4 regions of the Kitasatospora sp. NPDC096204 genome follow, and region 2 is predicted to be linked to each of the others. Evidence: riboswitches for the same ligand, from Rfam matches in the RefSeq annotation. Region 2 holds a riboswitch; each other region holds the start of a gene.

Region 1 (3,197 bases), on a different contig from region 2:
TGCAGGAGGAGGGTGGGCACCCGCAGGTCGGCGCCCTCGGCGATGCGGCCGAAGTCGGCGAGGTCGACGCCGGTCCGGCCTTCGGCGGCGAGGGCGCCGAGCTCCGCCGCGACGCCCGGGAAGCCGGAGCGGGCGGCGTCCCGGCGGGCGGACGCCGGGAGGTCGAGCACGGGCGAGTCGAGGACCAGGCCGCGGACGGCGTGCGACCAGGCGGAGTGGGCCGCCGTGTGGAGGACCATGGTCGCGCCGAGGGACCAGCCGTAGAGGATCACCTTGCCGGCGCCGCTGTCGAGCGCCAGCCGTACCGCCGCCTCGACGTCGCGCCACTCGGTCTCGCCGAAGTGGCTGAGCCCGTCCGGGGAGCCGGGGGCACCCCGGTCGCCGCGGTAGGTGACGGCGAGGGCGGGCAGGCCGAGCCGGTCGAGGACGGGGAGCACCGGAAGGGTCTGCCGGCGGTCGGCCCCGGGGCCGTGCACCAGGATCACCCAGGTGCCGCGCTTGCCGTCGAGCTGCCAGGCGGGAAGGGCGCCGAGCTCGCCGTCGACGGCGGTGTCGGCGAAGGCGAGGCCGAGCGCCTCGGTGGGGTCGCCGAGGTGGACCCGTGGGGTGAAGCGGACCTCGGTGCCGGAGGCGAGGGTGCCCCGGTCGGCGCGGACCAGCCGGCGGGTGACCTCCTGCTCGTCGCCGTGCAGGATCTCCTCGACGACCGCGTGCCCGCCGTCCGCCCACTCGACCGCCCAGCGGCCGGGGCGCAGGCTCCCGGGGCCGCGGGTGAAGGTGACCCGGCCGGGGGCGAGGCCGCGGACGACGACCGGAGCGGACTCCTGAACGGTGGTCACCGGACGGACCATCCGCTCGGAGGCCCGACGGCCGATCACCAGCACGGCGGCCCCGACCGCGGCGGCCGCCACGACGGCTGCGGTTCCCCAACGCATTTCGCTCCCCGCTCTCCTGCTCACGGACCGGACGGTGTTCGGGCACCAGTTCACCGGCGCCCCGCCCGCCCGGCCACCGGGCTGGGCCGTCCGGGTCACCCGGGCGGCGGGCCGGCCCTGCCGAGGAGCCGGCGGCCCCGCGCTGCCGAGGTGGCGCCGGAGACGGACGGTGAGGACGGTAAGGACGGCCGGCCCCGGGAGGGCGAAGGCAGCGGACGAGGGCAGCGGCAGACCCCGTCCTCGGCCCGCCGCGCCGACCGGCCCCACGGGGCGTCAGCGGCGTCCGCGTGTGACCAACCCCTCCGTGACCTCGGTTGACTCCCGGTTCGGGCCCGTGATGGGATCCTGGGGCCAAACGGAGGCATGGAGAGGAAGCCGGTGGAAGTCCGGCGCGGTCCCGCCACTGTCACCGGGGAGCACGCTCGGAACATCGCCACGGCGGGCCGTCGACGGCCGCTGGAAGGCTCCGAGGGTGCGTTCGACCCGGAAGCCAGGAGACTCTCGCCGCCGTCACGTCGATCCAGGGCGCGGACCCTGAGTGAGGACACGCACGCGATGCAGGCTGCCCCGCCCTGCCCGACCCCGAGCTGCCCTCCGCCGTGCGACCGATGACCCCGCCCGCGTCTTCCCCTTCCGCGCGCCCGCTGACCCGCGCCGCCGCGTTCGCGCTCGGCGCCGTCGCGGGCTACGCCGCCGACGCCCGCTTCGCCGACCCCCGCCGGGGCCACCCGGTGGCCGTCTTCGGCAGCGCCGCGACCCGGCTGGAGCGGCGGCTGTGGCGCGACGACCGCGCCGCCGGGGCCGGGTACACGGCGCTGTGCGTGGGCGCGGTCGCGGCGGGCGCGCTCGCCCTGGACCGTACGGTGGGCCGGCGCCCGCTGGGCCGGGCGGCGCTGGCGGCGGCCGCGACCTGGACGGTGCTCGGCGGCACCTCGCTGACCCGGGAGGCGCGCACCATCGGCCGTTCGCTGGCGGCGGGCGACCTCACGGCCGCCCGGGAACGGCTGCCGCACCTGTGCGGGCGGGATCCGAGCGCGCTGGACGGGGAGCAGATCGCCCGGGCGGTGGTCGAGTCGGTGGCGGAGAACACCGCCGACGCCGTGGTCAACGCGCTGACCTGGGGCGCCCTGGCCGGCACGCCCGGCCTGCTCGCCTTCCGCGCCGTGAACACCCTGGACGCCATGGTGGGCCACCGCTCGCCGCGCTACGCCCGGTTCGGCTGGGCCTCGGCCCGGCTGGACGACCTGGCGGGCTGGCCCGGCGCCCGGCTGACGGCGCTGCTGACGGTGGCCGCCGCGCCCGAGCCCCGGACGGCCTGGCGGGTCTGGCGGCGCGACGGCTCCGCGCACCCGAGCCCGAACGCGGGCCAGGCCGAGTCGGCGTTCGCCGGCGCGGTGGGCGTCCGGTTGGGCGGGGCGCTGCGGTACGGCGAGCGTGTGGAGAACCGGCCGGTACTGGGCGCGGAGCTCCGGCCGGTGACGGTGGACGACATCGAGCGGGCCTGCGCGCTCTCCCGGCGGGTGGGCGCGCTGGCGCTGGGTACGACGGTCGCGGGGCACGTCCTGCTGCGGGTGCTGCTGGAGCGGAAGTCGCCGAAGAGAAGGGGACGGGGATGAGCAACGCACTGCTGGTCGCGGGGACGACCTCGGACGCGGGCAAGAGCGTGGTGACGGCCGGGATCTGCCGTTGGCTCGCCCGCCAGGGCGTGCGGGTCGCGCCGTTCAAGGCGCAGAACATGTCACTGAACTCCTTCGTCACCTCCGACGGCGCCGAGATCGGCCGCGCCCAGGCGATGCAGGCGCAGGCCGCCCGGGTGGAGCCGGAGGCGGCGATGAACCCGGTGCTGCTCAAGCCGGGCGCGGACGGCCGCAGCCAGGTGGTGCTGCTCGGCAGACCGGTGGCCGAGGTGGGCGCGCTGGACTATCGCGAGCGCAAGCCCGTCCTGCTGGAGCGCTCCCTGGAGTGCCTGGCCGACCTGCGCCGCCGCTACGACGTGGTGGTCTGCGAGGGCGCGGGCTCGCCCGCCGAGATCAACCTGCGCGACCGTGACATCGCCAACATGGGCCTGGCCACGGCCGCCGCCCTGCCGGTGGTGGTGGTCGGGGACATCGACCGGGGCGGGGTCTTCGCGGCGATGTACGGGACGCTGGCGCTGCTGTCGGCGGAGGACCAGCGGCACGTGGCGGGCTGGTTCGTCAACAAGTTCCGCGGCGACGCGCGGCTGCTGGCGCCCGGGCTGGACATGCTGCGCGAGCTGACCGG
Region 2 (3,197 bases):
AACATCGCCGAGGACTTCTACCAGCACCTGGTCGGCGCCCCGTTCCACAAGCTCTTCGGACCCGAGGGCACCGTTCGATGAGGTGGCCGTGGCAGCGGGCCGCGCGCACCATCGGTTGCCCGCGGCCGTGCCGACTTCCCAGCCTCGAAGCGGGCGTACCCTTCGAGGCGACCTTCACCCTGACCTGGCGACCCGCCTTGCGGCACCGGATCAATCTGGCGGAGCAGGTCCGCAGCGACCTCCGTGCCGCCGCCGCGGAAGTGACCGCCGGGTTGCAGCCGGACGACCCGCTCGGGGCCGAGGACACCCTCAACGCCGTCCTCGGCACGCTCGACAGACGGCGCAACCCCCACTACCGGTTGCTGTCCGCGAAGTTCACCCTCCGCTTGTCGCCCACCGTGCGGGAGACCCTGGCCGTCCGGCGGGCCGACACCGAACGGATCAGGCGGCTGGAGTTCCTCAAGACAGCCCTCTACGACCACCCGGACCTCGTGGTGATCGACCGCATCGAGGGGACCTCCGCGCTCCCGGACGAGGACCGGGTGGCCGACCTGCAACGGCTCTCACGCGCGATCAGGTCCTGCAACGCCTGGTGGCACCCGCTCCTCGAACAGTGGGAGGCGGTCGGCGCCGGATTCCAGGATCCGGAGACCCGGCACGAGGCCATGAAGGTCCTGCTCCGGCACTCCATCTCGGACTTGACGGCGGCCACCGCGCCGCAGGACCGGGCCGCCCCGGACGGACGGGCCGGATGAGGGCGTCCCTGTGGCGGGTCCTGCTCGCCCCGCGTACGACCCTGCGGGCGCTCCGCCTTCAGCGGCTCAGCCGGTCCCCGTTCGACTTCGACAGTGCCTGGCAGCAGGCCCGGATGCGTTGTGCTCCCGACGAGGTCGAGTACCTTCTCCAGCGCTGTGTCCAGGAGGCGAAGGCCCGCCGCCCCGACCCGTAGCACCCGGTTCGTCTGCCCCGGGAGAAGCGCGACGGCCGCGTCGGCCGGACACCGTCGGCAAGTGGCCGACTGGTCGTGTCCCGTTGTCGTGAGGCAACGGGACGGCCGGTGGGCCCGGGACGGGGTTCACCCCGCTCCCGTGCCGGTGGGTCGCGATCAGTCGTCGTGGTGGCCTGTCCGTTCTCTCCTGTGGCGGGGGAGTCGGTGGGACTCGACCGGTCGTCCGCCGGCGAGGTGCTCGGTGACGATGCGGTCGGCGACAGCCGGGTCGATCCTCCCGTACCAGATGTCGTCCGGCTGCACGCTGGCGACGGGCGCCTTGCAGGGGAACTGGCACCCCGTCTGGGTGACGAGCACGTCGTCGTCGCCGAGGCCTTGTTCGGTCAGTTTCCGTACCAGGGCGCGTAGTCCCTCCTCCGCGCCCTTGGCCGTGCAACGCGGGCCGCGGCACACCATGACCTGGTGCCGGTGGCCGGGCACCTCCTCCCAGGCCTCCGACGTGAGGCCGGGCTCCTGGCCGGTGACGGCCTTCGTCACCGCGGCCACCGCGGCGACCGCGTCCGGTGAGTCGGCGAGGCGGTATGGATCGAAACGGGTACGGCAGACCGCTGGGCAGATGTTCTCCAAAACCCTCGTGGCACATGTCACGCCGTGGCCGGTCTCCTGGCTTCCGCATCGACGCGCCGCGGCCGACCTTCCCAAGCGGCTCTCCCAGCCCGCTCAGTGGCCCTGACCGGGGGGAAAGCCGGTCAGCGAGGGCCGCGGTACTCCGCGGCAACAGTGGCGAGGGCCGCACCGGAATTCGACCGGTTTCCCGTACACCACGGCGCTGGCAAGATATCAGGGCTCGCGATCCTGCCGGCGAGCGGCCGGGCGGCGGGCGGTGGGCGGTGAGCGGCCGGGACCGCAGGGGCGGACGGGGGAGCCGCGGCAACCTGCGGATGCCCACCGACGCCGCGCGGGCGGGGCCGCACCGCGGCGGCGGTGGGTCATCTCGGTTCGACTCGGGAGGTCATCCCGGTTCGCAGGCCCCGGGAGGCGCGGTCGGGTGTCAGGGGGCCCTCCTACACTCCGGCCCATGGGACTTTCGATATCGGTGGGACTCCTCTACGACCAGGCGCGCAATGACGCGGAGGGGCTCGACTACCACCGCTCCGCCTTCGCCCGCCTCAGCCGGGCGCTCATGGCGGAGGGAATCAGCTGGCACGAGCCGGAGATGACCGATCCACCTCGTACGCCTACCTTCTCCGCCGGCTTCCCCTACGGGTACCTGACCCAGCTGCGCCGCATCCTGGTGCTCACGGACTTCGGCGAGCCCGTCACATCGGCTCTGGAGGTCAGCGAGCGCCAGTACGAGCGCGACTGCGAGAAGGTCCGGGACGAGATGACGAGGTTCGACTCTCATCTGCTCTGCCACTCCGACAGTTCCGGCTACTACGTGCCGGTCGACTTCGATGATCCGCTCTTCCTCCCTGACGAGGCGAACGTCGACGGCGCCGGCATCGTCGGCTCCAGCCAGCGCCTGCTGGCCGAACTCGCGGGTATGGCGTCGTCGATCGGCATCGAGCTCGACGGCAAGGGTGTTCCCTTCGACGCCGGGGCGGTCGGGCCGGCTGTGGACCTCGCGACGGACGGACCGTTCGAGACGGAGCGTTTCGCCTGGCGGCAGCTCCATCGGGCGTGCCTGGCGAGCATCGAGGGCGGCCACGCCATCGTGTTCCACTGAGGCCGGGGCTGCCGGGCTTCCGGCAGATGGTACGTCAGGCCGGATGCGCGGCCTTGATGGGACCCTGACAGCACATCAGGTTACTTTGAGGTAATTTAGCGGTGTCGTCCGGGTGAACGTCCCCGGCCCCGCATGAAGGACTCGCACGTGCTCTCTCACCAGTCCCGCCGTTCCGGCCGCCGTCTGGCCGGTTCCGCGCTGGCCCTCGCCGCCGCCGTCGGCGTGCTGCCCGTTGCCCCCGCGTTCGCCGCTCCGGCGCCCGCAGCGGACTCGGCCCAGGCCGACGGCACTCCCCACCTGGACGCCGTGGAGCGGACTCTGCGCCAGGTGTCGCCCGGGCTGGAGGGCGTGGTGTGGCAGCGGACGGCGGGCAACCGGTTGGACGCGCCGGCCGGGGACCCGGGCGGGTGGCTGCTGCAGACGCCGGGGTGCTGGGGGGACGCCTCCTGCACCGAACGGGCCGGGACCAGGCGGGTGCTGGACCGGATGCGGGAGAACATCTCGCGGGCCACCCGCACCGTC
Region 3 (3,197 bases), on a different contig from region 2:
GCCCCGGCTGCGGGCGGTGCGGACCAGGCTGCGCGGGGTCTTCGAGGCCGCCGCCGAGGGCGACGAGGTCCGCGGCGTCGACCTGCTGAACAGCCTGCTGATGGAGTACCCGGTCAGCCCGCTGGTCTCCGGGCACGACTACCTGGACGACGCCGGGCGGCCGCGCTGGCACCTGCACCTGGCCGACAACTCCCCCACCGCCACCGCGCACTTCACCGCGGTCGCCTGCATGGGCCTGGCCGTCCACCTGACCGAGCTGGGCGCCGACCGGCTCGGCATCTGCCAGGCCGCGCCCTGCCGCAACGCCTACCTGGACACCTCGACCAACCGCTCCCGCCGCTACTGCTCGGACCGCTGCGCGACCCGCGCCAACGTGGCCGCCTACCGGGCCCGCAAGCGCCAGGAGGCGGAGGCCGCCGCCCGGGCCTAGGCCCTCGGCAACCCGGGGCCTCGGGAGGTCGGGGCCCCAGGGCCTCAGACCTCCTCCACCCAGGCGCCGAACCGGCGGGCCAGGCCCGGCACCCGGGCCAGCCGCGGGGTGAGCAGCAGCCGCTCCAGCCGGCGCCCCGGCGCCAGCCAGACCGGGCTCGGGCTCAGCCGCAGCAGCACCCGGCCGAGCACCAGCTCGTCCGGGACGGCGCCGTAGCTGCGGCTGTCGCTGTCCACCGGGCGGTTGTCGGACAGCAGCCACCAGCCCTTGGGCCGGCGCTCGGCGGCCCGCTTCACCACCAGCAGGTCCTGCTGGAAGGGGTGCCGGAAGACCACCACCGCGCCCGGCCGGATCGGCGCGCCGTAGCGGACCAGCAGCCGGTCGCCCTCGCGCAGGGTCGGGACCATCGACGGCCCCGCCACGTCGACCAGCCCGAACGGCAGCACTCCGCCCCGGTCCCCGGCTCCGACGTCCTCCGGTCGCGTACTCCGCGCCACGACTCCTCCTCCCGCTCCGCCCGTCCCCCAGTCTGCCGTACGGGCCGTCAGCGCTCCGATGTCCGGAATACCCCGGTTCCGGGTCCGTCTTTCGCCCTAGGCCCGCCGCCCGATCGCGAAACCGGGAGGGCGGAAGGGTAATCTCGGGCGCGGGAAGACGATCTAAGGAAGGACTCCCATGTTCTCTCGTCTGTTTGCACCGCGCGCCACCGCCCACGCCCACTGCGACCTGCCCTGCGGCGTGTACGACCCCGCGCAGGCCAAGCTCGAGGCCGAGTCCGTCAAGGCCACCCAGGAGAAGTACCAGGCCAACGAGGACCCGCACTTCCGCGCCCGCGCCATCATCATCAAGGAGCAGCGCGCCGAGGCCGTCAAGCACCACATCTCGGTGCTGTGGAGCGACTACTTCAAGGCCCCGCACTTCGAGAAGTACCCGCAGCTGCACCAGCTGATCAACGACACCCTGAAGGCCGCCTCGGCCGCCAAGGCGTCCACCGACCCGGCCACCGGCCAGGCCCTGCTGGACCTGATCGCCGAGGTCGACAAGATCTTCTGGGAGACCAAGCAGGCCTGAGCCTGACGCGTCGCCACCCGACCGCCCCCGTCCGGACCGCCGGACGGGGGCGGTCGTGCGTTCACGCCCGATCCCCGACCGGTAAGGGTTGCCTGCCCTGAGTGGCTGTTATGCTGCCAGGGCGTCCGAGGGAGAAGTCCGGTGTGAATCCGGCGCTGACCCGCAACGGTGAGCACGGCCCGTACCAGCCCGTACGGCCGCGCCAGCCCGATCGCCCTCGGCCGCCGAACTCCCGACAACTCGCCGTGGACTGCGAGGGGAACGGCGCTCCGGCACGCCCCGGCCCGCGCCCGCCCCGGCGCACCCCCGGCCCGAGGCAAGGCGCACCCGTGAACCGCGCACCCGCAGACCGTGCAGTCGGCCCGCCCACTCGTCGCATACCCGTCGTCCCGCTCGCCGCGGGCCTCGGCGCCGCCCTCCTGCTCTCGCTGGTCTGCGGGGTCGCCCTCGGCTCCTCCGGGCTCGGCCTGCCCCGGGTGCTGCGGCTGCTGGGCGCCGGGCTGACGGGCGGTCGGCTGGACGCGGACGAGGCGGCCGCGTACGCGATCGTCTGGGAGATCCGGCTGCCGCGCACCGTGCTGGCCGCCGTGGTCGGCGCCGGACTGGCCGCCTGCGGCGTCGCCGTCCAGGCCCTGGTGCGCAACGCGCTGGCCGACCCCTTCGTCCTCGGCATCTCCTCCGGCGCGGCCGTCGGCGCCAACGCCGTCCTGCTGTTCGGCGCCTTCGCCTCGCTCGGCGTGTGGGCGATCTCCGCCTCCGCCTTCGGTTCCGCGCTGACCGCCATGACGCTGGTCTACCTCGCCGCCCGCACGGCGCACGGGCTCACCCCGCTGCGCCTGGTGCTCACCGGCACCGCCCTGTCCTACGGGTTCTCCGCCGCCACCACCCTGATGGTCTTCGCCGCCGACCGCGGCGAGGCCGCCCGGGACGCCATGATGTGGCTGCTCGGCAGCCTCGGCGGCGCCACCTGGGGCTCGGTGCCGATCGCCGCCGTCACCGTCCTGGCCGGCCTCGCCTGTCTGGCCTGCGCCGCCGGGCGGCTGGACGCGCTCGCGATGGGCGACGAGACCTCCGCCTCGCTCGGCGTGGACCCGGACCGGCTGCGCCGCGAACTGTTCGTGGTGACCGCCGCCGTCACCGGCACCGTGGTCGCGGTCAGCGGGGCGATCGGCTTCGTCGGGCTGCTGATGCCGCACCTGGCCCGGATGCTGGTCGGCGCCGGGCACCGCCGGGTGCTGCTGATCGCCCCGCTCGCCGGAGCCCTGCTGCTGGTCTGGGTGGACATCGCCTCGCGCACCCTGCTGGCGCCCGCCGAACTGCCCGTCGGGGTGTTCACCGCGGTGCTCGGCGTGCCCGCCTTCCTGCTGATGATGCGCCGCCGCGGCCAGTCCTTCGGAGGCACCCGGTGACCGACGTGACCGCGGTGGACACCGCGACCGGGCCGGCCCAGGACCTCGCCGTCGACGCCGTCTCGGTGGAGCTGGCCGGCACCCGGCTGGTCCACGAGGTGAGCCTGGCGGCCGCCGCCGGACAGGTGGTCGGGCTCATCGGCCCGAACGGCAGCGGCAAGTCGACGCTGCTGCGCTGCGTCTACCGGGTGCTGAAGCCGGCCGGCGGCGCGGTCCGGCTGGCCGGCGACGACCTGCACGCCCTCACCGCCCGCGAGACGGCCCGCCGGGTGGCCGCGCTGACCCAG
Region 4 (3,197 bases), on a different contig from region 2:
TAGGCCTCGTCGAAGTCGGCGCCCCACAGGTCGACCAGCTCCGGCACGTCGGCCGGGGAGAACAGCGACCAGTCCTCGTTGGCGTTGACCCGGCGCATGAACTCGTCCGGGATCCAGTGCGCCAGGTTGAGGTTGTGGGTGCGGCGGGCCTCTTCGCCGGTGTTGTCGCGGAGCTCCAGGAACTCCTCGATGTCGGCGTGCCAGGTCTCCAGGTAGACGCAGGCCGCGCCCTTGCGGCGGCCGCCCTGGTTGACGGCGGCGACCGAGGAGTCGAGGGTGCGCAGGAACGGCACGATGCCGTTGGACTTGCCGTTGGTGCCGCGGATCAGGCTGCCGCGCGAGCGGATGCGCGAGTAGGACAGGCCGATGCCGCCGGCGTGCTTGGAGAGGCGGGCGATCTGCGCGTAGCGGTTGTAGATCGAGTCCAGGTTGTCCAGCGGCGAGTCGAGCAGGTAGCAGCTCGACATCTGCGGGTGCCGGGTGCCGGAGTTGAAGAGCGTCGGCGAGGAGGTCAGGTACTCCAGGCGGCTCATCAGGCCGTACAGCTCGGCCACCTCGCGCACGGACTGCTCGCTGTCGCCGACCGCCAGGCCACAGGCGACGCGGAGCAGGAAGTGCTGCGGGGTCTCGATCACCTTGCGGGTGATCGGGTGGCGCAGCAGGTAGCGGGACTGCACGGTGCGCAGGCCGAAGTACTCGAAGCGGTCGTCGCCGGTGGTGTCGATCAGCGCGTCCAGGGCGGCGGCGTGCTTGGTGACGAAGTCCGCGGTGGTGTCGCCGATCAGGCCCTCGGCGTGGCCGACGGCGATCGAGGCGGAGAAGGACACCGAGCCCTGGCTGTTCGCCTCGTCGACGATCTCCAGGGCGAGCAGGCGGGCGGCCAGCTTCGAGTACTGGGGGTCCTCGGCGATCATCGACGCGGCGGCGTCCACGGCCAGCCCGCGCAGCTCGGCGAAGTCCGAGCCGGCGTGGCGGCCGCGCAGCGCGGCCGCGGCGACATGGCCGGGGTCGACCTCGGTGAGGTCGGTGCTGCGGTCGGTGAGAAGCCGCAGCAGGGCGCCGCCGGGGTCGGAGACCGTCGGGTCGGTGAAGGCGGTACCGGTGCCCTGGGCGGGCAGGGTGGCTGAGGCGGCGGTGGTCAAGGCGCTCTCTCCTGGCGGCGATCGGCGGCGGTGATCGGGGGCCACCGGGCCGATCGGGGCAGGGGAGCACGGCACGAACGCAGATGGCGTCGCGCGACGGTGACTCCCCGGCCCGCCCGCGAGGCCCGGAGGGGTACTGCTCGTGCCGGCGCGGCCTCTGCGGGAGGGCCGTGGCGCACGCTGGCGGCAGGTCATCGGACTCGCGGTACGGCTGCTGGAGCCGCCCGCACACCGCTGCGGGGCAGTCCCGGATTCGCACCGGGTTCCCCTGCATCGACAGCAGAAGCGAGCATACATGTAGTGCCGCCGGACTGTGGTGGCACCATATGTTGTGCCTGTCGTGTCGCGGATGTGCGTGGGACGGGCGGCCGGTCAGTGCTTGAGATAGACCTTGTACGTACTCGAATCACCGGTCGGCGAGGTGAATTGGGCGACCAGCCGGTAGTGCCCGGCGGTGCTCAGGGCCTCGCTCACGGCCCGGTCGGTGGCCCTCGGCGCGGTGCTGTCGAGGACGACCATCGTGAACCAGCCGTCCCGGATCGCGGCCACGCTGCCGTCGTCGCCGTGGTGCTGGACGCCGGCCCCGTCGCGGTACTCCGTGCCGGTGCGCGCGGAGACCCACTGCTCGGGCTTGGAGACGCTGCCGAGGTAGTACTCGGCGAGTCCGTCGACCTCGGTGAGATAGCGGCCCTGGGGCTGCGTGTGGGCCGCCAGGACGGCCAGCAGGCGGCCGGAGTCGGGCCCGTTCTGGTAGCGCAGGGCGGACTGTTCCAGGCCGAGGGCGAGCAGGGCGACCCAGGCCAGGATGCCGAGCTGGGGATGGCGGAAGTGGGCGCCGACCAGCCGGGTCAGGCCGACCCCGGCGAGCGGGGCGGCGAGCAGCATGCCGTAGCCGAGGTGGCGGAACAGCGCGCCGGACGTGCCGGTCCACAGGTGGGCGGCGGGGACCAGCAGCGCGGTGACGGTCAGGGTGGCCCCGAGTAGGGCGCGCAGGCCCCGGGTGGTGGGGACGGCGTCCCTCTCCGGCGCGTCGTGCTCGTTCATCTGTTCGCGGCGCGCGTAGGCGATGGTGCCGGCCACCGCGAGGACGGTGAAGAGGCCCGCCCACTGGAGCGTGGCGACCAGGATCGAGCCGGCCGAGCCGGGGGCGTTGCCGTGCGAGGGTGACCACCCGGCGACCTTGCCGAGGGTGCCGTACGGGAGCAGCAGGACGAGGGTGCCGAGCGCCGCCAGCAGCGCGCGAAGGCCGGCCGGGCCGACCCGGTGGTACGGCCGGGCGCAGGCGAAGGCGAGGGCCATCAGGGCGGGGACGGCGAAGGCCGCGGAGTAGGCCACGGTGCAGGCCAGCGCCGTGGGCGGGGCGGCGAGCAGAGCCAGGGCCGGATGGCGTCTCGCGGTGAACACCGTGGTCCAGGCCGCGAGGGCGACCAGCAGGACGGCGAGGGACTCGGGCGCGGCGTAGAAGCCGACCACGACGGTGGACTGGAGGACGGCGTACACGGCGATCGCGCAGATGGCGACCCGCTCGTTGAACAGCCGCCGGGTCAGCGAGTACAACAGGACGGTGGTGAGCAGCGCGAAGCCGAGGCTGAGCAGCCGGGTGCCCCAGATGCCGTTGGCGTCGGCGGCGGCGCCGGCCAGTGGTGGGTAGAGCCAGGGTGAGCCGTGCACCCGGTCGACCAGGTCGGTGGTGACGGGGGTGCCGTGTAGGAGGTGGGCCAGCTGTTGGCGCCCGGCGACCATGGCGGCGGCCTCGTCGGGGTGCGCGGCGGCCAGCAGGCGCAGCGAGAGCGCGGCCTGGACGGTCAGGACGGCGCCCAGCAGGCCGAGGGCGATCCGGCGGCGGCGGGGGCTGGCGCCCGGGTCCCAGCCGATCGCGGGGACCGGTGGGATGGTGTACGGGGCGAGGTCGACGCCGTCGGGGTTGTCCACCGCCACGGCCGTGCGGGACCCGGTGGGGTCGGGTTCCGGTTCGGTGGTCTGGCCGTGGGCGGGGCTGCCGTGGGCGGAGCGGCTGCGCGGGACGGGAGGGAAGTCGGAATCAGTGTTCATCGG

Evidence for each region. Region 2 has a riboswitch for cobalamin ahead of ACIQ87_RS27550 ((2Fe-2S) ferredoxin domain-containing protein). Riboswitches for the same ligand answer to the same signal wherever they lie in the genome.
Region 1: linked by a shared signal. The riboswitch ahead of ACIQ87_RS13655 (cobalamin biosynthesis protein) and the one ahead of ACIQ87_RS27550 ((2Fe-2S) ferredoxin domain-containing protein) in region 2 are both predicted to bind cobalamin.
Region 3: linked by a shared signal. The riboswitch ahead of ACIQ87_RS04410 (FecCD family ABC transporter permease) and the one ahead of ACIQ87_RS27550 ((2Fe-2S) ferredoxin domain-containing protein) in region 2 are both predicted to bind cobalamin.
Region 4: linked by a shared signal. The riboswitch ahead of ACIQ87_RS04550 (ribonucleoside-diphosphate reductase subunit alpha) and the one ahead of ACIQ87_RS27550 ((2Fe-2S) ferredoxin domain-containing protein) in region 2 are both predicted to bind cobalamin.

The regions. Positions count from the first base shown of each region.
Region 1 covers NZ_JBIWFT010000010.1:160,432-163,628, reverse strand. Annotated here, with positions in the region: gene ACIQ87_RS13660 (alpha/beta hydrolase) at 1-935, opposite strand, end outside; cobalamin riboswitch at 1,303-1,436, shown strand; gene ACIQ87_RS13655 (cobalamin biosynthesis protein) at 1,544-2,551, shown strand; gene ACIQ87_RS13650 (cobyric acid synthase) at 2,548-3,197, shown strand, end outside.
Region 2 covers NZ_JBIWFT010000028.1:111,506-114,702, forward strand. Annotated here, with positions in the region: gene ACIQ87_RS27535 (hypothetical protein) at 1-81, shown strand, start outside; gene ACIQ87_RS27540 (hypothetical protein) at 78-755, shown strand; gene ACIQ87_RS27545 (hypothetical protein) at 752-949, shown strand; gene ACIQ87_RS27550 ((2Fe-2S) ferredoxin domain-containing protein) at 1,106-1,597, opposite strand; cobalamin riboswitch at 1,585-1,790, opposite strand; gene ACIQ87_RS27555 (hypothetical protein) at 2,028-2,675, shown strand; gene ACIQ87_RS27560 (phospholipase) at 2,823-3,197, shown strand, end outside.
Region 3 covers NZ_JBIWFT010000003.1:220,931-224,127, forward strand. Annotated here, with positions in the region: gene ACIQ87_RS04395 (CGNR zinc finger domain-containing protein) at 1-430, shown strand, start outside; gene sodX (nickel-type superoxide dismutase maturation protease) at 475-837, opposite strand; gene sodN (superoxide dismutase, Ni) at 1,106-1,501, shown strand; cobalamin riboswitch at 1,604-1,735, shown strand; gene ACIQ87_RS04410 (FecCD family ABC transporter permease) at 1,831-2,910, shown strand; gene ACIQ87_RS04415 (ABC transporter ATP-binding protein) at 2,916-3,197, shown strand, end outside.
Region 4 covers NZ_JBIWFT010000003.1:253,411-256,607, reverse strand. Annotated here, with positions in the region: gene ACIQ87_RS04550 (ribonucleoside-diphosphate reductase subunit alpha) at 1-1,118, opposite strand, end outside; cobalamin riboswitch at 1,310-1,465, opposite strand; gene ACIQ87_RS04545 (glycosyltransferase family 39 protein) at 1,515-3,194, opposite strand; gene ACIQ87_RS04540 (glycoside hydrolase family 26 protein) at 3,191-3,197, opposite strand, start outside.